One region of the Thiomonas arsenitoxydans genome, then DNA from elsewhere that is predicted to be linked to it. Evidence: predicted binding sites of a transcription regulator. Region 1 holds the regulator's gene; each other region holds the start of a gene.
What was found. Region 1 encodes sigma-54, which starts transcription at its own class of promoters, with help from an activator protein. Its sites were predicted from a motif close to TGGCANGNAANCTGCTTT; they were not measured.

Region 1 (7,338 bases):
ACCAGATCACCGATGTGTTCACCGTCGAAGGCGGTGCGCAGGGCGCCACGGCCACCAACCCTGGAGGGCGGGTGCGGGTGATGTTGACGCCGCAGCCCGCCGCCCCGTCCGCGCCGACGGCGCCCAAATCGCCTCCCGCGCTCAAAGTCGCCCCGAAGCTGGGGACACAGCCTTGAGCGTCCAGCCGCATTCCGCTGGACAGACCGTGGTGCGGGGCGGCCTGGAGCCCGTCGCCCCGGCGGAAGCCGCGCGCGTGCCTTCCACTCCGTCGTCCCGCGCGGCCACCGGCCCGGAGCTCGACGTTCAACATTTGCAGAAACGCTATGCCGGTCGGCAGGTGGTGCGCGACGTCAGCTTTAGCGTGCGCTGCGGCGAGGTGGTCGGCCTGCTGGGGCCGAACGGCGCGGGCAAGACCACGTCGTTCTACATGATCGTCGGCCTGGTGCGGCCCGACGCGGGGCGCATCCACATCGACGGCCAGGACGTGAGCGATTCTCCGATGCATCGCCGTGCGCGCATGGGGCTGTCGTATCTGCCGCAGGAGGCGTCGATCTTCCGCCGCATGACGGTGGCCGAGAACGTGAGGGCGGTGCTGGAGTTGCAGCGCGACGCGCAAGGGCGCCGCCTGGGCAGGGCCGAAATCCGCGAACGCGAAGATCATCTGCTGCGCGAACTGCACGTCGAACATCTGCGCGACAGCCCCGCCCCCGCGCTATCAGGCGGCGAGCGGCGGCGGGTGGAAATCGCCCGCGCGCTGGCCACGCAACCGCGATTCATCCTGCTCGACGAGCCGTTTGCCGGCATCGATCCGATTGCGGTCATCGAGATTCAGCGCATCGTGCAGTTCCTGAAAGAGCAGGGCATCGGCGTGCTGATCACCGACCACAATGTGCGTGAAACGCTAGGCATCTGCGACCGGGCCTGCATCATCAGCGAAGGGCAGGTGCTGGCGCAGGGCGATCCGCAATCCATCATCGACAACCCCGCGGTACGCAAGGTGTACCTCGGCGAAAACTTCCGCATGTAAGCCGCGATGAAGCCGTCGCTGAACCTGCGCCTGTCCCAGCATCTCGCACTCACGCCGCAGTTGCAGCAGTCCATCCGGCTGCTGCAACTCTCCACCCTCGAACTCACGCAGGAAATCGAAGGCCTGCTCGAATCCAATCCCTTCCTCGAACCTGAAGAAGAGCAAGAGGCGCCCGCTGCCGCGCCGACATCCGAGTCGCCACCGCCTTTGGCGCCCGACCCGTCTCAGGCATCGGTCGAAGGGCATGACGCAGCCGCCGAGCCCGCCGCTGAGTTGCAACTCGACACGCAGGACTGGACGGCCAGCAGCGGCGAAACCGATCACGGTGCGGATACCGATGCCGACGCCGACTCCTGGGTCAGCTCAGGCCAGTCCGTCAGCGGGGGCGGGGGTGACGACGACGAATTCAGCGCGCTCGACATTGCCTCCGAACACCTCGATCTGCGCGACCACCTGCGCGGTCAGTTGGCCGGGCTTGCGCTGAGCGCCACCGACCGCGCGGCCGCCGAGGCCATCATCGACTCGCTCGACGACGACGGCTACCTGCCCGACACCCCGCTGGAACTGGCGCAGGCCCTCGCCCCCGCGGCAGACGCCGAGCAGCTCGAAGACCTGGCCGATGCGCTGACCACGGCCATGCGCCTGATTCAGAGCTTCGACCCGGCCGGTGTCGCCGCCCACGATTTGCCCGACTGTCTCTGCCTGCAGCTTCAGCGCCAAGCGTCTTGTCCCGTGCGCGAACTTGCCCTGCAGATTTGCCGCGGCGGTCATCTCGATCTGCTGGCCAAGCGCGACTGGCGCAAGCTCGAACGCCAGCTCGAAGCCGATGAAGCCGCGCTGCGCCTGGCGCAGCAACGCATCGCCCAACTCGACCCCCATCCGGGCAGCGCCTTCCGCCGCGATGCCGCGCAGGCCGTGACCCCCGATGTCATCGCCCGCAAGACCCCGCAAGGCTGGGTGGCGCAGCTCAACCCCGAGGTCATGCCCCGGCTGCGCGTGAACCAGATCTATGCCGACGCCATGCGCCGCGCCCGCGACAGCGGCGGCGCCATGCAGGGACAGCTTCAGGAGGCGCGCTGGTTCGTGAAAAACGTGCAGCAGCGTTTCGAGACCATTCAGCGCGTGTCGCAGACCATCGTCGAGCGCCAGCAACGGTTTTTCGACTTCGGCCCCGTGGCCATGCGGCCCATGGTGCTGCGCGAAATTGCCGACGAGCTCGGGCTGCACGAATCGACCATCTCGCGAGTGACCACGCAGAAGTTCATGCTCACGCCCTTCGGCACTGTCGAGCTGAAGTATTTTTTCGGCTCTGGCCTGAGCACCGAGGCCGGGGGCAACACCTCATCCACCGCGGTACGCGAACTCATCCGCCGCCTGGTGGCTGAAGAAGACAGCGCCAAACCCCTGTCGGACAGCGAACTCGCCGAACGCCTCACGCAGCAAGGCGTGCAGGTGGCGCGGCGCACCGTGGCCAAATACCGCGAAGCGCTGCGCATCGCCCCGGCGAATCTGCGCAAGAGCAGTTGAGGGCCCGCAGCCGCAAGCGGAGCCAGTCGCTCACCTTGCGCTAAGTCGTCCTCTCCAGAATGCCGGGGTCGCGCCGCACGCGACGCCACAACAACGCAAACGGTATTCAGGGAGTTCATCATGCAAAACGCAGTAAAAGCCGCGCAGCCCAGTTGGGCGCTGGCGGTCAAGGTTCCGGTCGTCATCACGCTTTACTTCTGGCTGATCAAAATCATGGCCACCACGGTGGGCGAAACCGCCGCAGACTATCTGGCGGTGGATCTGCATCTGGGCCTGGTCGCCACCAGCGCGGTGATGACCCTTTTGTTCATCGGTGTGCTGACGGCGCAGATGCGCGCCAGCCGTTACGTTCCCTGGCTTTATTGGTTGACGGTGACTCTCATCAGCGTCGTGGGCACCTTGCTGACCGACAATCTGACCGATCAGTTGGGCGTGCCGCTGCCGGTGAGCACCGCCCTGTTTGCGGTGGCCTTGCTGGCGACGTTTGCGATCTGGTGGGGCAGCGAGCGTGACCTGTCCATCCACAGCATTGCCACGCCAAAGCGAGAAGGGTTTTACTGGGCGACGATTCTGTTCACCTTTGCGCTGGGTACTGCCGGAGGCGATCTGGCCGCCGAGCGGCTGCAACTCGGCTATGCCTTGTCGGCCTTGCTGTTTGGCGGCGCCATTGCGCTGACGGCAGCGGCCTACTACCTCTTCAGGGCCAGTGCCGTGACCACGTTCTGGGTCGCTTACATCCTCACCCGCCCGCTGGGCGCGACCTTGGGTGACTGGTTGTCCAAACCCGGTGCCGAAGGAGGGCTCGGTCTGGGAACCATGGGCACCAGTGCCCTGTTCCTGGTCACGATTCTGGCCCTGGTGATTTACCTCACTGCGACACGGCGGGACCAGTTGCAGATAAGTTCAAGCCTAGGTTCAACCGCAAGTTCAACGCTCTCCTGACTTGCCGCGGGCGGCTTGGAGCGCGCGCTGCAAGCCGGTGCGGGCCTGCTTGAAGGCATCGCGCATGGCCTGTTCGCTGAACGCGTTGGGCTGTGACGGCGGAGTGCTTGGGTCGCTGCTCATCCAACGCGCCAGCCGGTGGGTGTCGAGCGCTTTGCCCAGGTCGGTTTGCAGGGCGCTGGTGAGTTTGAGCCAGGCCTTGCCTTCGTCGCCCAGCGACTGGCCGATCCAAGGGGCCAGCCATTCCAGCGCATAACGCAACTGCTTGGCGCGCAGGCGCAGGGCGTGCAGCGCGCTCCAGGGGGCGTCGATCGGTGTCGCGGCGAGGCCGTCCCAGATCGCCAGCAGTTCGGCCCAGCGCTGCGGGTGCAAATGCAGGTCGTCGCGGTGCAAGCGCAGCAGCCTGCGGGCCAGTTGTTCGGTGGACATCTCGGCGGCAATGATCTGGCTGCCGCTCCAGCACTCGGCCCAGCGCGTCTGCGCCAGCAGCACGCGGCCGAAGCGGGCGCTGCGCAGATAGGTCAGCAGGGCTTGAAGACGCGCCTCGCGGCGTTGGGCGAGACCGTCGCGTAGGGTGGCGTGTGTGCTGCCGGGCGCGCTGGCCTGTTCAAGGCAGACGTCGACATCGCGCACCGCGCCTAGCAGTTGTCCGGCCCAGCGCCATTCGTCGCGCAGCCAGCGGCAGGCCGCGCGTTGCGACTTCGGTCCCGTGGTCTGAAGCAGCCGCAGCAGCACCCGCAGTCGGCGCAACTGCAGCCGCATCTGGTGCACGGTTTCGGGCAGGGCTTTGTCGTGCAACAGATCGGCGCCGACGGCAATGACGGCCGTTGCCTGCTGCAGCACGTCGGCCACGGCCTGCCCGCCCTGTTCATGCGGAGGCAGTTCGCGAGCGAGCGCGGGCAGTTGCAGCGTGGCGGCGCCTGCGGCAATCGCTGCGAGCTGAACCTTGCTGATGGGCGAGATCAGCAGCGGCAGGTCTTGCGCCAGCGTCCACGCAAGGTCGAAAGCGTGGAGCCAATGGCCGCTGATGAACTCGATCTCCAGTTCGCTGATCAAGAGGCTGGGCGCGAGTGGGGTGACGCCGCCCAGCGCCTGGCCGTGATCGAGGCAGACCTCGAGTTGCGAGCCTTCCCAATCGACCAACCATAGGGTGCGCTGCACCCGGGTGCCGAGCACCGCCTGCAACTGGCTGGCGAGCGCATCAAGGTCGCCCAGGCGGGCCAGCGGCGTCTCGCTCAGGCGTTGCAGCGAGGCGGCGTCGGGCGTGTCGGCGTCGATGTCGAACTCCCATTCGCCGCGCGCGAGTTGCAGGCCCTGCGCCGGGCTGCTCTTGAGGGTGAGAATGCGCCGTCCGTCCCCCGGGTGCCGTACCCGCAAGGCCAGGCCCGCCTCGCGCAGGGCATGCGCTGGGGTATCGAAGTACCAGGTTTGCAGCGCCTGAACCCGGGGCGGCTGCGCCATCGATTGCAAGACCGGATGGCGGCGCACGGCGTCATGCAGGGCGGGATCGAGTCGGAATTTGAGTTCGCGTTCCTGGCTCATGGCGAGGGGGGTTCGAGGGAATGAAGCTGTCATTTGACCCGCTCGCTAGATGTGAAACAAGTCGCAGCGTCAATTGGGTAGCGATATTTTTCCGTGACGTTCACCAGATTGACACATTGAAGCTATGCAATGCGCGACATGGTGATCCAAACCCTGTCCCGAATGATGCGCAGCAGTGCCGTGATTCCGCAAGACGGCGCCACGGCGGAAACCCTGCGCGCGGCAGCTCACATCGACGCCCCGCAAGCCGGCGGTGAAGGCGAGCCGGAGTTGAAATGGCGCACCCTGTGGCTGTCCGACATTCATCTCGGCACGCGCGACTGCAAGGCGCCGCAGCTGCTCGAATTTCTGCGGCATTGCAGCGCCGACACCATTTATCTGGTGGGCGACATCATCGACGGCTGGCAGCTCAAGAAAAAGGGCATCTACTGGCCGCAGTCGCACAACGACGTGGTGCAAAAGCTATTGCGCAAGGCGCGCAAGGGCACGCGGGTGGTGTTCGTGCCGGGCAACCATGACGAGTTCGCGCGGCCCTACGACGGGCTGCATTTCGGCGGCATCGAGGTCATCAATCAGGTGCGGCATGTCACCGCCGATGGCCGCACCCTGCTTATCGTGCACGGCGATCTGTTCGACAGCGTGGTGCTCTATGCCAAGTGGCTGGCGCATCTGGGCGACGCCGCCTACATGTTCACCCTCAAGCTCAATCGCTTGCTCAACCATGCGCGGCTCAAGCTCGGTCTGCCGTACTGGTCGCTGTCGCAATACCTCAAACACAAGGTCAAGGCGGCGGTGAACACCATCTCCAGTTTCGAAACGCTGCTCAGCGATGAAGCGCGACGCCAGCAGTGCGACGGCGTGGTCTGCGGTCATATTCACCGCGCCGAGCTGCGCAGCGAAGACCGGCAGATCTACGCCAACTGCGGCGACTGGGTGGAGAGCCTGACCGCGCTGGCTGAAGACTTCGACGGCCGCCTCAAGCTGCTGCACTGGAACGCCGGGCTGCAGGTGCTGGCGGAGCTGGCGCCGCAGACTGCAACGCATCCCGCCCCTTTACATCCCGCACCCACACAACCCGTCCACGCATGATCGCCTCCGCAGTCGCTCCCCAAGTGGCCGCCGCGGCCGAAAAGCCCTGGCCCCCCGCCGCCGGCACGCCGCCGCTGCGCATTCTCATCGTCACCGACGCCTGGGAGCCGCAGGTCAACGGCGTGGTGCGTACCCTCAAGACCACCATCGGGCAGCTGCGCGACATGGGGCAAGTGGTCGAGGTGGTGGAGCCGGGCAGTTTTCGCACCATTCCCTGCCCGACCTATCCCGAAATCCGCCTCAGCCTGCGGCCGCGTTCGCGCATCATGCAGCGGGTGACCGAGTTCATGCCCGACGTGGTGCATGTGGCCACCGAAGGGCCGCTGGGCCAGGCGGCGCGGCGCATCGCGCAGCGTCTGGACATTCCGCTGACCACGGCGTATCACACCCGCTTTCCCGAATACGTCCAGGCGCGCTTTCGTGTGCCGCTGGGGTGGACTTATGCCTATCTGCGGCGCTTTCACAACGCCGGCCGCGCGGTGCTGGTGCCCACGCAAGTGGTGCAGCGCGATTTGCAGGAGCATGGTTTTCGCAATGTGCGGCTGTGGTCGCGCGGGGTGGATCATCGCATGTTCTACCCGCGCGAAGGTGAACGGCTCGACGGCAAGCCGCCCATCTTTCTGTACGTCGGCCGGGTGGCGGTGGAAAAGAACATCGACGCCTTCCTGCAGCTCGACCTGCCGGGCACCAAGTGGGTGGTGGGCGAAGGGCCGGAGCTGGAGCGCATCCGCAAGCAGTATCCCGGCGTGCGCTTTCTCGGCGTGCTCACGCAGGACGAGCTCGCCAAGGTTTATTCCGGCGCCGATGTGTTCGTGTTTCCGAGCAAGACCGACACCTTCGGGCTGGTGCTGATCGAGGCGATGGCCTGCGGCTGCCCGGTGGCGGCTTATCCCGTGACCGGCCCACTCGATGTGATCGGCGAAAGCCCGGCCGGCGCGCTCGACAACGACCTCAAGGCCGCCTGCCTGCGCGCCCTGCAGATTCCGCGCAGCGTGGCGCTGGCGCATGCCCGCAAATTCACCTGGGAAGCGGCCTCGCGGCAGTTTCTCGATCATTTGCGCAAGGCCGTGCGCGAAAGTAGTGCGGCAAATAGTGCGACGCAAACGACGCACTGAACTTATGGCCCAGCAGCGCGAACGCGCGCCCCTGCCCAAGCCGGACGCGGCGCCCAATCCCTACAAAACCCGCACCGGGCTATCGCGCGTGTATCA
Region 2 (7,338 bases), 1.7 Mb from region 1:
ATACCCGCGCCGGAGTGGCGGTGAGCGCGCAGGAGCACGGCGTGTTGCCCATCAGTCAGCAGAGCACTTTCGTGCTGGCGTCGGTGGCCTATCACGACTATGAGGGCGTGGCGTTCCGTTCCGACGAAAAGCCGCGTCTGCAGGATGATCTCGGGGACGCCAACTTCCTCATTCTGCGCAATCACGGCCTGCTGACCGTGGGCGCGAGCATCGCCGATGCCTTTCTGGGCATGTATGTGCTGGAGAGTGCCTGTCAGATCCAGATCGCCGCGCTGGCGGGTCAGCAGGGGGCGGAAGGGCTGCGCCAGGTGCATCCGCGCATTCTCAGCGGCGTGGCAGAGGCCATGCGAGTGCAGACCGGTGGCATGGGGGGCGCCTTTGTCTGGCCTGCGCTGCTGCGCAAGCTCGAACGCACCGATCCCGGATACCGGGCTTGAGGGCGCCGTCTCAAGGTTGCCGGGGGGCGTTCAGCACTCCAGGTTGTCGATCAGCCGGGTACGGCCCAGGCGGGCGGCGGCCAGCGCGACGCAGGGCGTTCCGCGGTGCAGGTCTTGCGCGGTAGGCGGTTGCAGGTCGGCGCGGCGGCGCAGGGTGAGGTAGTCGGGCGTCCAGCCGAGTTGGTCGAGGCGGGTCATGGCCTGTTGTTCGAGCAGGTGAATCTGCTCGGGGGCGGTCGCGCTGCGGGCGTCTTCGGCCAGGGCGCGCAGCGCGGCCTGGAGTTGCGGTGCCTGCGCGCGTTCTTCGGGCGTGAGGTAGCCGTTGCGCGAAGACAGTGCCAGTCCGTCGTCGGCGCGCACCGTGTCGAGGCCGATGATGGTGATGGGCAGGGCGAACTGCTCGACCATGCGACGGATGAGAAGTAACTGCTGATAGTCCTTCTTGCCGAACACGGCATGGCGCGGCTGCACCATCTGGAACAGCTTCATCACCACGGTGGCCACGCCTTCGAAATGACCGGGGCGGGCGGCGCCGTCGAGAATGCCGGCGATGGCCGGATCGGGCAGCACGCGGAAGGTCTGCGGCTGCGGGTACATCTCGGCTTCGTCAGGGGCGAACAGCAGGTCGCAGCCGGCGTCGGCCAGCAGCGCCGCGTCGTGCGGCAGGGTGCGCGGGTAGCGGTCGAAGTCTTCGTTCGGCCCGAACTGCAGACGGTTGACGAAAATGCTTGCCACCACCGGGACGTTTTCCTGCCGCGCGCGGGCGATCAGGCCCAGATGCCCGGCGTGGAGATTGCCCATGGTGGGTACCAGGGTCCAATCGGGGTGCGGCTCGAGCGCGGCGCGCAGGTCGGCAACGGTGTGGACGGTCAGCATGGGCAAGGGCGGGAGGAAGAATCAGGCGGCATAGCCGTGCAGGGCCTCGTCGGGGAAGGTGCCTTGTTTGACGGCTTCAACATAGCCGCGCACGGCGTCGAGAAGGCTGGGCGCGCCCTGCATGAAGTTGCGCACAAAGCGCGGTTTGGGGCTGCGGGTGATATCGAGCATGTCGTGCAGCACCAGCACCTGGCCGTGGGTGCGCGCACCCGCGCCGATGCCGATGGTGATGCCGGGATAGGCCGCGCTGATCTGCGCCGCCACATCGGAGGGCACGAGTTCGAGCACCAGCATGGCCGCGCCCGCAGCGCCAACTTCGGCCGCATGACGGCGCAGGGTGTCGGCCGATTGCGCGTCGCGGCCCTGAATGCGGTACCCGCCGAGTGCGTGCACGCTCTGCGGCGTGAGGCCGAGGTGGGCGCACACCGGAATGCCGCGCTCCACGAGGGCGGCGATGACGGGCGCGGTCCAGCCGCCGCCTTCGAGCTTGACCATCTGCGCACCGGCCTGCATTAGCGCCACGCTGCTGGCCACGGCTTGCTCGACTCCGCCCTGGTAGCTGCCGAAGGGCAGATCGGCAATGAGCCAGGCGCTGCGATTGCCGCGCGCCACGCACTGCGTGTGATAGACCATTTGTTCGAGCGTGACGGGCAGGGTGGAGCCATGGCCCTGCATCACCATGCCCAGCGAGTCGCCCACCAGCAGGCAATCCACCCCGGCGGCGTCGAGCAGGCTGGCGCTGGCCGCGTCGTAAGCGGTGAGCATGGCGATTTTTTCACCGGCCTCACGTATGGCGCGCAGGCGGTGCAGGGTGAGCGGTTTGCGCGGGGCGCTATCACTGCGGGATGGAGCGCCGTAGGGAGCGGGAGAGTCTGCTGACATGGCTTGAGCTCAGGTGGAAACCGGGGCATTATGCCCGCGCCGGGTTGGTTTTTGCGAACGAGCGTTCGATTCCCAGCCTGGCGACATCAACTCGGGGTGTAAGCCAGCCGCACATAAAGCGGGGCGAAGGCTTCGGCCTGGGTGATTTCCACCAGCGCTTCCCGGGTGAGTTCGAGCAGCGCCACCAGTGTGACCACGGCGACGGGCACGCCCTGTGCGGGGTCGAACAGTTCGTGAAATTCGAGGAAGCGCTTGCCTTGCAACTGGCGCAGCACGCGGCTCATGTAGTCGCGCACCGAAAGCTGCTCGCGGGTGATCTTGTGGTGGGTATGCAACTTGGCGCGCTTGAGAATGTCGCTCCACGCCTGTTGTAGTTCGTCGGCCGCCACCTCGGGCAGGCGCGGTGCGGCGTCGCGGTCGAACAGCACTTGCGCACGCCAGAAGTCGCGTCCGAGCACGGGCAGGGCGTCGAGCTGCTGCGCGGCGAGCTTGAAGCGTTCGTATTCCAAGAGCCGGCGCACGAGTTCGGCACGGGGATCTTCGGGCTCGGCGCCGGGCTCGGTGGGCGGCCGCGGCAGCAACATGCGCGACTTGATCTCGATGAGCATGGCCGCCATCAGCAGATATTCGGCGGCCAGCTCCAGATTGTGTCGGCGGATTTGCTCGACATAGCTCAGATACTGCGCCGTGACCTGCGCCAGCGGAATGTCGAGGATGTTGAAGTTCTGCTTGCGGATGAGGTAGAGCAGCAGATCCATCGGCCCTTCGAAGGCTTCGAGAAAGACTTCGAGCGCATCGGGCGGGATGTAGAGGTCTTGCGGCAGCTCGAACAGCGGCTCGCCGTACAGCCGCGCGACCGCCATGCCATCGACCGTGGCCGGGGTGCTGTCCACCGCCGGAGACATCAGCGCGGCGTCGCCGGGCGCGGCGGTCATGGAATGGCCTGCAGCGAAGCTCGCCACGCTCGGGGCGACTTCAGTGACTGCCGTAAACGTAGGCTTTCTGCGGCACGCGGGCCGCCTGGAATTCCCGGGTCAGCTCGGGGTTTTGCGGTTTGTCCCAAAGACGGGCACGCCCTTCTTTTTGCTTGGCCTCAAGCTGCGGATCGCTGTGCTTCAGATCCTGGATGAAATGCGTCACTTCAGAAACGTAAGGTTTGACTTTGAAAGGCATGGACGTTCTCGAATGGAAACCGCAGGAGGAACAAATAGCCCGTCATTCTAAGCAAGCGGCTGCTCTGATCGATGCGCCCGAATACGGTGCGCAACGCCTTGATATGGTGCGAACCGAGCCCTGTCATGCACCGAAAATGCGCAGTTTGTGAGCGGTTGTGAACCCAACAGGGGCACCGTGCGCCATTTATGGGCACGAAGTTTGCTGTATCTATCTCACTCTTATCAGGAACCCCAACCATGCAAGACGCCTCCAGTGGAAATGTGTTGTTCATCCTTCTCGGCGCCATTCTGGTGCTCGCCATGCACGCCGGGTTCGCCTTTCTTGAGCTGGGCACGGTGCGCAAGAAAAACCAGGTCAACGCGCTCTCCAAAATCATCACCGACTTTTCCGTCTCGGCGATTGCCTACTTTCTGCTCGGCTACGGCATCGCCTACGGTCATCATTTTCTCGTGGGCGATGACGTGCTCACCCGCGACCATGGCTATGAGCTGACCCGCTTTTTCTTTTTGCTGACCTTCGCCGCGGCCATTCCCGCCATCATTTCCGGCGGCATTGCCGAGCGCGCCAAGTTCTGGCCCCAACTCATTGCCACCTTCACCATCGTCGCCTTCGTCTACCCGTTTTTCGAGGGCATTGTGTGGCACGGCAATCTGGGCATTCAGGCATGGTTGCAGTCCACTTTCGGCGCGCCCTTTCACGACTTCGCCGGCTCGGTAGTGGTGCATGCGATGGGCGGCTGGATCGCGCTGCCCGCCGTGCTCTTGCTCGGGCCGCGTCGCGGCCGCTATCACGCCAACGGGCAGATATCGGCGCATCCGCCGTCGTCCATCCCATTCCTGGCGCTGGGTTCGTGGATACTGATCGTGGGCTGGTTCGGCTTCAACGTGATGAGCGCGCAAAAGCTCGACCAGATCAGCGGTCTGGTGGCGGTGAACTCGCTCATGGCGATGGTGGGCGGCACCCTGGCGGCGCTGGCCGCGGGCAAAAACGACCCCGGCTTTCTGCACAACGGGCCTTTGGCCGGTTTGGTGGCGGTGTGCGCGGGCTCAAACGTGATGCACCCGCTAGGCGCGCTGGTGGTCGGCGCGGTTGCCGGGGCGCTGTTTGTCTGGATGTTCACCCTGACGCAAAACCGCTGGAAGATCGACGACGTGCTGGGCGTCTGGCCGCTGCACGGCCTGTGTGGCACCTGGGGCGGCATTGCCGCGGGCATTTTCGGCATGAAGGCGCTGGGCGGGCTGGGCGGGGTGTCGCTGGCCTCGCAGATCGTCGGCACGCTGATGGGCATCACAGTGGCCCTGATCGGCGGCTTCGTGGTCTATGGCGTGCTGAAAAAGACCCTCGGTATCCGCCTCGACGCCGAAGAGGAATTCAACGGCGCCGACCTCTCCATCCACCGCATCAGCGCCACCCCGGAGCGCGAGGCGTCGTGGTGAGGCGAAAGGTTCTAGCCCCAGCCCAGGTCGGCCAGCGCCAGGGTGTGCGACCACAGCAGCTTGCCGCCGACGTTCTTGGCTTGCAGCTCCAGCCGCCGCTCCTTGCCCTCGCCGCTGAATTTGAGCACGCCGTAGTTGCGCTCAGCGACTAGCGTGCCGGGTACGCGGTTGGGATTGCCGTCGCCTTTGGCCGGCCCGGAATTCAGCGGTGAGCAGGTGAACTCCACCAGCGGATAGTCGCGCTTGCCGCCGTAGGCCGGGCGCGGATACCGGATCAGCTCGGTGATGTGCCGGTCTCCCGAGAGAAACAACAAGCCGGGGATGCGGTATTGCTGCAGCCAGCCGAGAAATGCGGCGCGTTCTTCGGGAAACTGGTTCCAGCCCTCGTAAGCGTCGTCGTCGTTGAAAAACTGGCCGCCGGCGGCGACGATCTTGAAGCGGGCGCGCGAGAACAGCAGGGCGTTGCGCAGCCAGCGCATCTGCGCCGGGCCGAACATCACCTTGCCGCGGTCACCTGGGCTGGTGGCGTCTGCGCTGCGCCACCAACGATCATCGAGCAGAAAAATATCGGCATCGGCGATGCTGGTCTTAGTGAACACTCCGGCGACGTCGCCAACGCCATACGTCGGGTTGGCCCAATAGGTTTTGAACAGATCGAGCGAGGCGTTCTTGAACTCGAAACTCGCATCGCTGTCGTTCGGGCCGTAATCATGGTCGTCCCAGATCGCCACTTGCGGGGTTGAGCGTAAAAACGCATCCAGCGGAGCGAAGCCGCGCTGTTGGCGGTAGCGCAGCGCCATGCCTTGCGGGCTCTGACAATCCACCTCGCGGTAATAGAGGTTGTCGCCCAGCCACACCATCAGATCGGCGCCTTCCTGCGTCATCGGCTCATAAATTTCGTAGCCGCCGCCATAGGGCTGGCCCGGCCGGTCGAACAGCGGGTCGTTCAGATATGCGCAAGAACCCGTCAGGAGGGTGACATCGGGCGGCGGTGAACGAAACTGCCAGATGGGCTGCGTGCGCACGACGAGGGTGCGATTCGCAGCCGGTTTGCCATTGACCCAGGCCACAGCACGGTAGCGCGTGCCGGGAGAGAGATCGTCCATGACCAGATGAGCGCAGAACTGCCCTGCCGCATCGGTGCGAACCGACGCGGAGCGCTTTTTCTCGCCGGGCTGATTCTCTGGGGCATACTCCAACGCCACTTCGGCTGCGCCGGGCGTCTGCACCCAGATGAGGGCAGAGCGTGCAGCCACATAGCCCTGCATCGGCCCGGCGTAGAGCACGCCGGGGGCGGCTGGTTCAGCCCAGGCTGCAGGAAAGGGCCATTGCCCGGTGGCCAGCAGCGCGGAAGTCACCAGACCGCCCCGCAAGAATGCGCGGCGGGTCGGAGGGATCAACGCGGTCTTCGGCGCCGCGCCCATCAGAACTGCGCCTCCAGGCTGAGGTAGTAGCTGCGTGGCAGGTTGTATTTGATGAGCGGGTCTTTGGCGCTGCCCGGAAAGCCGGTGCTGTATTTAGTGATGTAGCGCTTGTCGAACAGATTGTTCACATTGAAGCCCACGCTGACTTTTTGCAGACCCAAGCCGCGCACCGTGTCGCCGCCCTTCCAGGTGTAGCGCAGCGAGGCATCGGCGATGGTGTGCGCCGGAATGGGGGACTTGAAGTCCGTCCAGTAAGCCTCGCTGGTGTGGCGCACGCCCAGCTTGGCTCGCCACGGGCCGACGGTGTAGATGCCGCCCAGCGCCATCGTGGAGTGTGGCGAATACGGCATGGGCACCTTGGCCGAGGTGAACTGCGCGTTGAGCAGCCCCAGGTTGGCGTAGGCCGACCAGTTTTTGTCGATCTGGAAATTGTTCTGCCAGGCGATGCCCTCATTCACAGCCTTGCCCACGTTGGCCAGAATGGAGATGGACTGGGTGGCGCCGGGCGGCGTGTAACTGAAACTCTGGATGTAGTCGTCGAAGTTGACGCGGAATACATCCACGCCGCCGCTCCACATGCCGAAGTCGTAGATCACGCCAGCGTCGTAGGTCGTGGCCTTTTGCGGGGCGAGATCAGGGTTGTAGGTGCCGGTGTAGTACTGGTTGTATTGCGGCGGATTGCTGTTGCGGGTGTAGTTGGCGTAAACGTTGATGCCCTGTGCCAGCTTGTAGTTCACGCCGAGAGAGGGCATGGTGGTCGAGAAGCTGGAGCTGTACTGCCCCGCAGTACCCTTGGATTTGGCGACTGCCGCATAGTCGATGAAGTCGCGTTCGGTTTTGAGGTATTTCAGTCCGGCCTGCAGGGTCAGGCGGTCGGTGGGCTTGAAGGTAAAGTTGAAATAGGGCTCGTAGAGTTTGGTTGAGACCGGTTCCTTGTACACCGAACCCAGATACTGACCCGTGGTGCTGCTGATGAACTGCTGGTCGTGCGTGGTGTCGTTCTTGTTGAACCAGATGCCAGCTTCCAGCCCCAGGTTGTCGGTAATGGGCGTGGTCAGCTTGAAAATATTGCCCCAGCGCCGGGTGTCGTTGATGCCATGCGACATG
Region 3 (7,338 bases), 1.0 Mb from region 1:
ACATCGTTCGAAAGCCGCCCCAACGCCCTCGAAATTTTCGAAATCAATATTGTATTCCTGGCATCGGCCACAAAACTAAGATGCCAATTTGAAACCTTGGATTTTGTCGTCATCAGCGAAAAATGGACGCTATGATGCGAATTTTCGTATTTTAGAAGGCTTGGATACCAGCCAATTCCATACTCTGCCTTACCGCTCACCACAGCATCAATCACATCCTTGGTCGTATTTTCTACATCGAAATTCTTGTCCCCTTCCTCTGCGGCGATGAGTTGCCCTGGTGTTTCGTAGGCCACCGCAACAGTGCCACGACCATCGGCCGCCACCTTCGCATCGGGATTACTGAATTTAACGAATTCCACCGTCAAATAAGGAGCCGAAACAGCCATCCCGTTTTTGAACTGCAAATCCTCTTTCAATATAGGAATTCCAGAAAATACATCACATTTTGATTTCAGAAGCTCTGCTATAGCAAATTTGGATGTCGATCGATTGCCAAGATCCTTCGTCAAATCGACGGTCCGATAGGGTATAGATAAATCTTTAAATACCGCTCTGGCTACGTCAATGTCCAGTGACTTCGTTGGACTCAAGGGAAACGTGCATAACTTCACTGGATGGTTTTCCATGGCATGCGCCAGCGGCGCGACATAAAAAAACCCGACTGTGGACAGGATTGTAGCTGTCATTGTTAATCGCAACATTTGGAAATCCTTAAAATGGGGCGCCAGCGGCGCCCCTTGAAATCGATAGCCCTTAATTATTGAGGCTGAAAACATACAACGTGCCGCCACGAGGTACGTTCTTGGTCATGGTCGCCATTGGGCCGCCCCAAATCGGATTCGCACCACCATATCCGGCCAAAATTGCGACATACTCTTTTCCGTCCACCTCATACACAGAAGGTTGCGCAACGATTCCGCTTGCGAGTTTTGGGCTCTTCCAAAGCACCTTACCAGTCTTGGTTTCGAAAGCATAGAGATGGCCTTCTAGCGACCCCGTAAAGGCGATGCCGCTGGCTGTAGTGGTTACGCCACCGTTCCAAGGCATCTTGCTCCAATGTCCCCATACCTTCTTGCCGGTATTGACATCAATTCCCTGAACTTCGCCATACCCCTTGCTTCCCGGCTCAGGGTAGATTGAGAACCCTTCGCCCAAGTAGGGCAGCCCTTGCATATAACTAACCTTTGAACCCGTGTAAGTACCGCAAGCGTGCAACGAAGGAACGACGACAATATGCGTCTTCGGATCGTATGCCATTGACCACCAATTTTTGCCTCCGAGGAATTGAGGGCAGGTATGGATCGTCTCGCCTACCTTCGGATAGGACTTCGGATTATTAATTGACTCGCCCTCCTTGTTATAGCCAAGGACAGACGTTGTCTTAACAAACGGCTTTGCGTAAATCAACTTACCAGTTTTCTGATCTAGGGCGATAAAATATCCATTTCTGTCAGCATGAATAAGAGCATCGTATTCTTTGCCCTGGTAATTGATTTTCGCCCTGATTGCTGTATTTACGCCGTCATAATCCCAGGAGTCATGTTGTGTGTACTGGAAGTGCCATTTAATGTCCCCGTTCCCAGCGTTGATCGCCAATAGCGAGTCAGAATAGAGGTTTTTCCCGGGGCGAAGTTCTGCAAGCCAAGGCCCAGGGTTACCAACGCCCCAGTAAAGTGTTTGGTTTTCAGGATCGTACGTTCCGGTCAGCCATGCGGGAGAGCCCGAGTGCGTGTACATGCCCTTTGGCCAAGTGTCGCCGTATTTTTCATCGGGTGACGGCACTGTATATTTTTTCCAAACGGTGTCGCCAGTATGCGCATCAAGCGCCGCAATAAATCCGCGCGCGCCATATTCGCCTCCAGCACTGCCCACATAGATATTTCCATTAGCGGCGAGTGGCGCTAAGGAGAAAGCATAGCCAATGCCTGGATCAAAAAGTTGTTTCTTCCAGTTGATTTGGCCATCCTGTGCGTTAAAGGAAGCGACTTCGCCACTCAGCATTGCCACATATAAGCTATCCTTATATAAGGCCACGCCGCGGTTTACAACATCACAACATACTGTTTTGTAGGCAATTTGAGGGAGTTGTGGATCATAACTCCATAGCTTTTTACCTGTGGTGGCATCGAAGGCATACACGTGATCCTTAGGAGTCGTCACAAACATGAAATTTCCATTGACGATTGGTGTTGCCTCGAAACCTTGCGTTAGATCTGCCGGAAATTTGTGCGACCAAACCATTTTTAAGTTTTTGACATTCCTCGGGTCAATTTGTGTCGCTGGTGAATTACTTTCACCACCGTAGGAATGATAGTACGTCAACCAATCCGTACTTTTGTGTGCGTCATCAAGCCTCTGCTGTGTGACTGCCGGGTACTCTGTCGTTGCAGCTGGCGCATACCCAATAGACAGGCAGAAAACGGCCAATGTCATACTCAATAATCTTGCATTTCCGCTATTCTGAATTAGCATTTCTTGCTCCTTACGTGATGGATTAAATTATAAAAAATCTGCAGTCAGCCGCCACAGTCGTGTTTAACGCACTCGATGAACAACTAAAGATCAACTAGGGAGTTCCCTTATAATTTATTTTAAATTCTTCGTTTACTAGATGCGGCCCTCCTTTTTCAAAATTTCCCATTCGTCCTCTCCAAAAATTCGAGATCGTGTAAGGAAACGTAGCCCCGTTGCACCCTCAAGGGAAAACATCCCTCCTCGACCAGGAACAACGTCAATAATGAGCTGGGTATGCTTCCAATATTCAAACTGAGCAAATCCAATATAGAATGGTACCCCGCCGATCACGCCCAAAAGTCGGTCAGCATCCCCAACAAAAAACTCTCCCGCAGGAAAGCACATCGGAGCGCTGCCATCACAACAGCCGCCTGACTGGTGAAACATCAAATCACCGTGGACCGCTTTGAGTTTGGCGATCAGTTCTAGCGTCGCTGGGGTTGCCACGACTTGCGGGACTGTCAATGCTGTCGCGGATGGGTTTCGCAAGATGTGCTCGGTGTTCATTACTGGGCATCCGTAAGGCGTGATACGTTGCTGCGTGCGAAATGCAAGGGCTGCTGTTCGCCTGAGTCGCCACTCGCGTTAGCGCGCAGCCACGTGGCGCTCTTCAAAAGAAGCCCAGTTTGCTTTCGCTGTAGCTCACTAGCAGGTTCTTGGTCTGCTGATAATGGTCGAGCATCATCTTGTGGTTTTCGCGTCCGATACCCGATTGCTTGTAACCACCGAATGCCGCATGGGCAGGGTAAAGGTGGTAGCAATTCGTCCAGACGCGGCCAGCCTGGATGCCGCGGCCCATGCGGAACGCCCGATTCATGTCGCGCGTCCAGACCCCCGAGCCCAGTCCATACAGCGTGTCATTAGCGATTTCCAGTGCTTCTTCCTCGTCCTTGAAGGTGGTAACGGACAGGACAGGGCCGAAGATCTCCTCCTGGAAAATGCGCATTTTGTTGTTCCCTTTGAAGACCGTGGGCTTGACGTAATAGCCGCCTTCGAGGTCTCCCGGGAGTTTGTTGCGCTCACCGCCAATCAGCACCTGGGCACCCTCCTGTTTGCCAATGTCGAGATATGAAACGATCTTCTCCAGTTGCTCGCTTGACGCCTGCGCGCCGATCATGGTGTCCATATCCAGCGGATTTCCCTGCTTGATTGCTGCTACGCGCTTGATTGCGCGCTCCATGAATCGGTCATAGATCGACTCCTGGATCAACGCGCGCGACGGGCAGGTGCAGACTTCACCCTGGTTGAGCGCGAACATCGCGAAGCCTTCAAGCGCCTTGTCGAAGTAGCCATCGTCCTTGTCCATCACATCGGCAAAGAAGATGTTCGGCGATTTGCCACCCAGTTCCAGTGTCACGGGAATCAGGTTCTGGCTCGCATACTGCGAAATCAGGCGGCCGGTGGTCGTCTCGCCCGTGAAGGCGATCTTGCCGATGCGGCTGCTCGATGCCAATGGCTTGCCCGCTTCCAGGCCGAAGCCGTTGACCACGTTGAGGACGCCCGGAGGCAGGAGGTCCCCGACCAATTCCACGAGCACCAGGATGGACACCGGCGTTTGCTCGGCGGGCTTGAGCACAACGCAGTTTCCCGCAGCCAACGCGGGCGCCAGTTTCCAGACTGCCATCAGAATCGGAAAGTTCCAGGGAATGATCTGCCCAACCACGCCGATCGGCTCGTGGTAGTGGTAGGCGTAGGTGTCATGGTCAATCTCGCTGATGCCACCTTCCTGGGAACGCACGCACGACGCGAAATAGCGGAAGTGATCGACAGCGAGGGGCAGATCCGCCAGCGTTGTTTCGCGGATGGGTTTTCCGTTGTCCCAGGTCTCGGCGGCAGCCAGCATGGGGAGATTGGCTTCCATACGGTCGGCAATCTTGTTCAGGATATTTGCCCGGTCCGTGGGCGATGTGCGGCCCCAGGCTCCTTTAGCCTTGTGCGCCGCATCGAGCGCATGTTCGATATCGGGTGCGGTCGAACGCGGGATCTCGCAGAACGGCCTGCCAGTAACGGGCGAAATGTTTTCGAAATATTGGCCACCGGCAGGGGCAACCCATTCGCCGCCAATGTAGTTGCCGTAACGCTTTTTGAAGGCAACAGCGGTACCAAACTTACCGGGTTCAAGCATATCCATGAAGGTCTCCTGAGATTGTTGGGAAAAGCGCTGCGCTGCAGATGCAGTGCTCTCATCGTTATCAGGAACCGTGCCAACACCGTCTCTTACATCAAGATACATCTGAGGCGTTCAAGAACAAGCACTTAGATGAAGGCCTCCGGTGTTACCCGGAGACGGGCCCTCGCGCTGTATTCGCGATTCGCATCACTCAAGCGTCGCATCTTGCAACAGGTGACATGGCGGCTGTCGAGTGCGACACTTTGCCAATACAAGATTGGTTGCCACGACCTCGATGGCACGCCAGCTCAGGAGACAGACATGCACCAGTCCAGGCCAGTGGACAGCGCGGGAATCGCCACGCTGTCGACCACATTGCAGTTGGCGCGACAGCGTTTTTTTGAAGATGGAAGCGATCCGCAGGGCTCGGTGCCAGAGCTGATTGCAAGGTCATGGCGGCGGTGCTCTGCTCTGCCCTGCTCACTCAGTGGGACTCCCGAACCCCTGGCGCAAGAGGCGTTGTTAGCCCGGCGCGACGCGCAGGGGCAGCTGCGCCGACACGCGCTGCCCGAGCTGGAGGCTTTGGCCGAAGCGCTGTCACCCTCACGGGTGATGGTGCTGCTGGCCGACCCACAGGGCATGATTCTCGATGCAGCGGGATCCGATGTGTTCATGAACAAGGCCCAGCGCGTGGCGTTGATGCCAGGCGTCGAATGGTCCGAAGTCCAGCGGGGGACCAATGCGATTGGTACGGCGCTGACGGAATGCTCGCCGATCACCGTTCTTGGACTCCAGCATTACCTCGAACAAAACGGCGCCTTGGGCTGCACCGCCGCACCGCTGCTGGGCTCGGAAGGGCAGGTTCTGGGCGTGCTGGATGTTTCGGGCGATCCGCGCTGCATTCAAGCCCAGACTGTGGGTCTTGTGCGCATGGCAGGGCAGATGATCGAACACCGCATGGCGATGGACAATTGTCCTGCGCATACCGAAATCCTGCGCTTTGCACGCGACCCGGCCCTGATCGGCTCACATCGCGAAGCTCTACTGTGGATCCGAAATGCAACGATTGTCGGCGCCAATCGCGCCGCGATGCGCGCCCTCGGGATGACGTTCGAACAGTTGCGTGGCCGATTTGTCGATGATCTGTTTAGCGCCTTGCCTGCGACCGACCGGGAGCAGTTTGAACTCGCTCTTCACCCCTGGCTCGTACGGCCAGGGCAATCAGCATCGTGGGCTTCAGGCTGGGTCGGTCCCAAGAGCGCCTCGAATCGCCTCACCCTGGCCGTTGAGCAAGAATCCACAGAGCAGGTCCGCCAAATCCCCTCGTCTAAACCGCCCATCATCGTCGACCCGCAGAGAGAGGCACAACGGCAACGCGCGGTGCGTGTCCTGGACTGCGGCATTCCGGTCCTGATCCTGGGGGAGTCGGGCGTCGGCAAGGAAGTGTTTGCCAGGCAGGTCCACCAGGCTAGCCAGCGAAGCCAAGGGCCTTTTGTCGCGGTCAATTGCGCTGCAATTCCGGAAGGCCTGATCGAGGCCGAACTTTTCGGCTACGAGGAGGGTGCATTCACCGGCGCCCGACGCAAGGGTCAGGCGGGACAGATTCGAGAGGCGCACGGCGGCGTCTTGTTTCTGGATGAGATCGGGGACATGCCGTTGTCGATGCAGGCCCGGCTCCTCCGGGTCTTGCAGGATCATGAAGTCAAGGCGCTTGGTGGCGGGCGCCAGCAGAGCGTGGACTTTGTGCTGATGTGTGCCACCCATCGCGATCTTAGGAGGATGGCCGCCGAGGGGCGTTTCCGAAGCGATCTGTACTATCGCCTGCAGCACTTCGTAGTCGACTTGCCAGCGCTGCGGGAGCATGCCGACGCCAAGGCGCACATTGACGAACTGCTGCAGACCATCCTGCCTTCCGGCAGGCTCCGCCTCAGTCCGCAGGCGCGCGATGCGCTCTTGGACTATTCATGGCCAGGCAACTGGCGGCAACTCGTTGCCGTCGCGCAGACGCTTCTGGCGCTGGCCGAACCTGGGAGTTGCATCGAGCTTGCCGATCTCCCCAATGAGATTCGGCGCGACTGGCGAACACATCACCAACAGCCACCCTCGCCGTCAAGCGCGCTGACGCGCCCGGATGCTGAGTGGGAAGGAGCCACAACGTCCCCAGTTCCGTTGCGCGCCATGACCGACACCGCGATTCATGCAGCAATCGCGTCCTGCGGCGGCAACGTCAGCCGCGCTGCGCGGCTGTTAGGGGTGCATCGCAGCACGCTTTACCGGCACGTAATACAAAAGTAGGGCGTCAGTGCCTGCCTCTCAACCTTCGCTCAGGCTCATTCCTCGTTGTGCAAGGATCCCAATTCCCGCAGCGCCCGCGACAGAGTACATTTACCCTTCAGAGCTAGAGGCGCTGGCCACGCGCCCGACCCTGGAGACAGCCATGGACTTGCGCGCGCGTGAACACATCCAAACGGTCATGACTCTGGCCGGCGAGGGCCTCCCCCTTCGCACGTCCCTCGCCCTCGATGGGGTGATTCGCGAGTCATGGACGCGCTGCGTACACGAGCACCGCCTAGATCCCACCTGCATGCGCCCCGCTGTGATCCTGCATCAACAGCAGCTGCGCGAGCACCGGGAGCGTATCGACGATTTTCTGCATATGGCACGCTACGGCTTGGAGTCCTTGTATAAGCAGGTCGTCGGCATGGGCTACT

Region 2: THI_RS05580 (ammonium transporter) is a predicted target of sigma-54. The motif match lies at 3,559-3,576, and genes of this name have one in related genera.
Region 3: adh (aldehyde dehydrogenase) is a predicted target of sigma-54. The motif match lies at 4,707-4,724, and genes of this name have one in related genera.

What each region holds. Positions count from the first base shown of each region.
Region 1 is NC_014145.1:3,203,537-3,210,874, reverse strand. It holds gene lptA (lipopolysaccharide transport periplasmic protein LptA) at 1-176, shown strand, start outside; gene lptB (LPS export ABC transporter ATP-binding protein) at 254-1,027, shown strand; gene THI_RS15180 (RNA polymerase factor sigma-54) at 1,034-2,554, shown strand; gene THI_RS15175 (COG4705 family protein) at 2,675-3,496, shown strand; gene THI_RS15170 (CYTH and CHAD domain-containing protein) at 3,482-5,038, opposite strand; gene THI_RS15165 (UDP-2,3-diacylglucosamine diphosphatase) at 5,168-6,127, shown strand; gene THI_RS15160 (glycosyltransferase family 4 protein) at 6,202-7,242, shown strand; gene THI_RS15155 (diacylglycerol kinase) at 7,247-7,338, shown strand, end outside.
Region 2 is NC_014145.1:1,205,831-1,213,168, forward strand. It holds gene THI_RS05555 (class II aldolase/adducin family protein) at 1-437, shown strand, start outside; gene panC (pantoate--beta-alanine ligase) at 468-1,313, opposite strand; gene panB (3-methyl-2-oxobutanoate hydroxymethyltransferase) at 1,335-2,195, opposite strand; gene THI_RS05570 (segregation and condensation protein A) at 2,282-3,130, opposite strand; gene THI_RS05575 (DUF3460 family protein) at 3,171-3,368, opposite strand; gene THI_RS05580 (ammonium transporter) at 3,608-4,807, shown strand; gene THI_RS05585 (alkaline phosphatase D family protein) at 4,819-6,207, opposite strand; gene THI_RS05590 (TonB-dependent receptor) at 6,231-7,338, opposite strand, start outside.
Region 3 is NC_014145.1:491,363-498,700, reverse strand. It holds gene THI_RS18280 (c-type cytochrome) at 1-704, opposite strand, end outside; gene THI_RS02285 (PQQ-dependent dehydrogenase, methanol/ethanol family) at 757-2,436, opposite strand; gene THI_RS18275 (DUF779 domain-containing protein) at 2,611-3,024, opposite strand; gene adh (aldehyde dehydrogenase) at 3,128-4,648, opposite strand; gene THI_RS02275 (sigma-54-dependent Fis family transcriptional regulator) at 4,862-6,922, shown strand; gene THI_RS02270 (sigma-54-dependent Fis family transcriptional regulator) at 7,065-7,338, shown strand, end outside.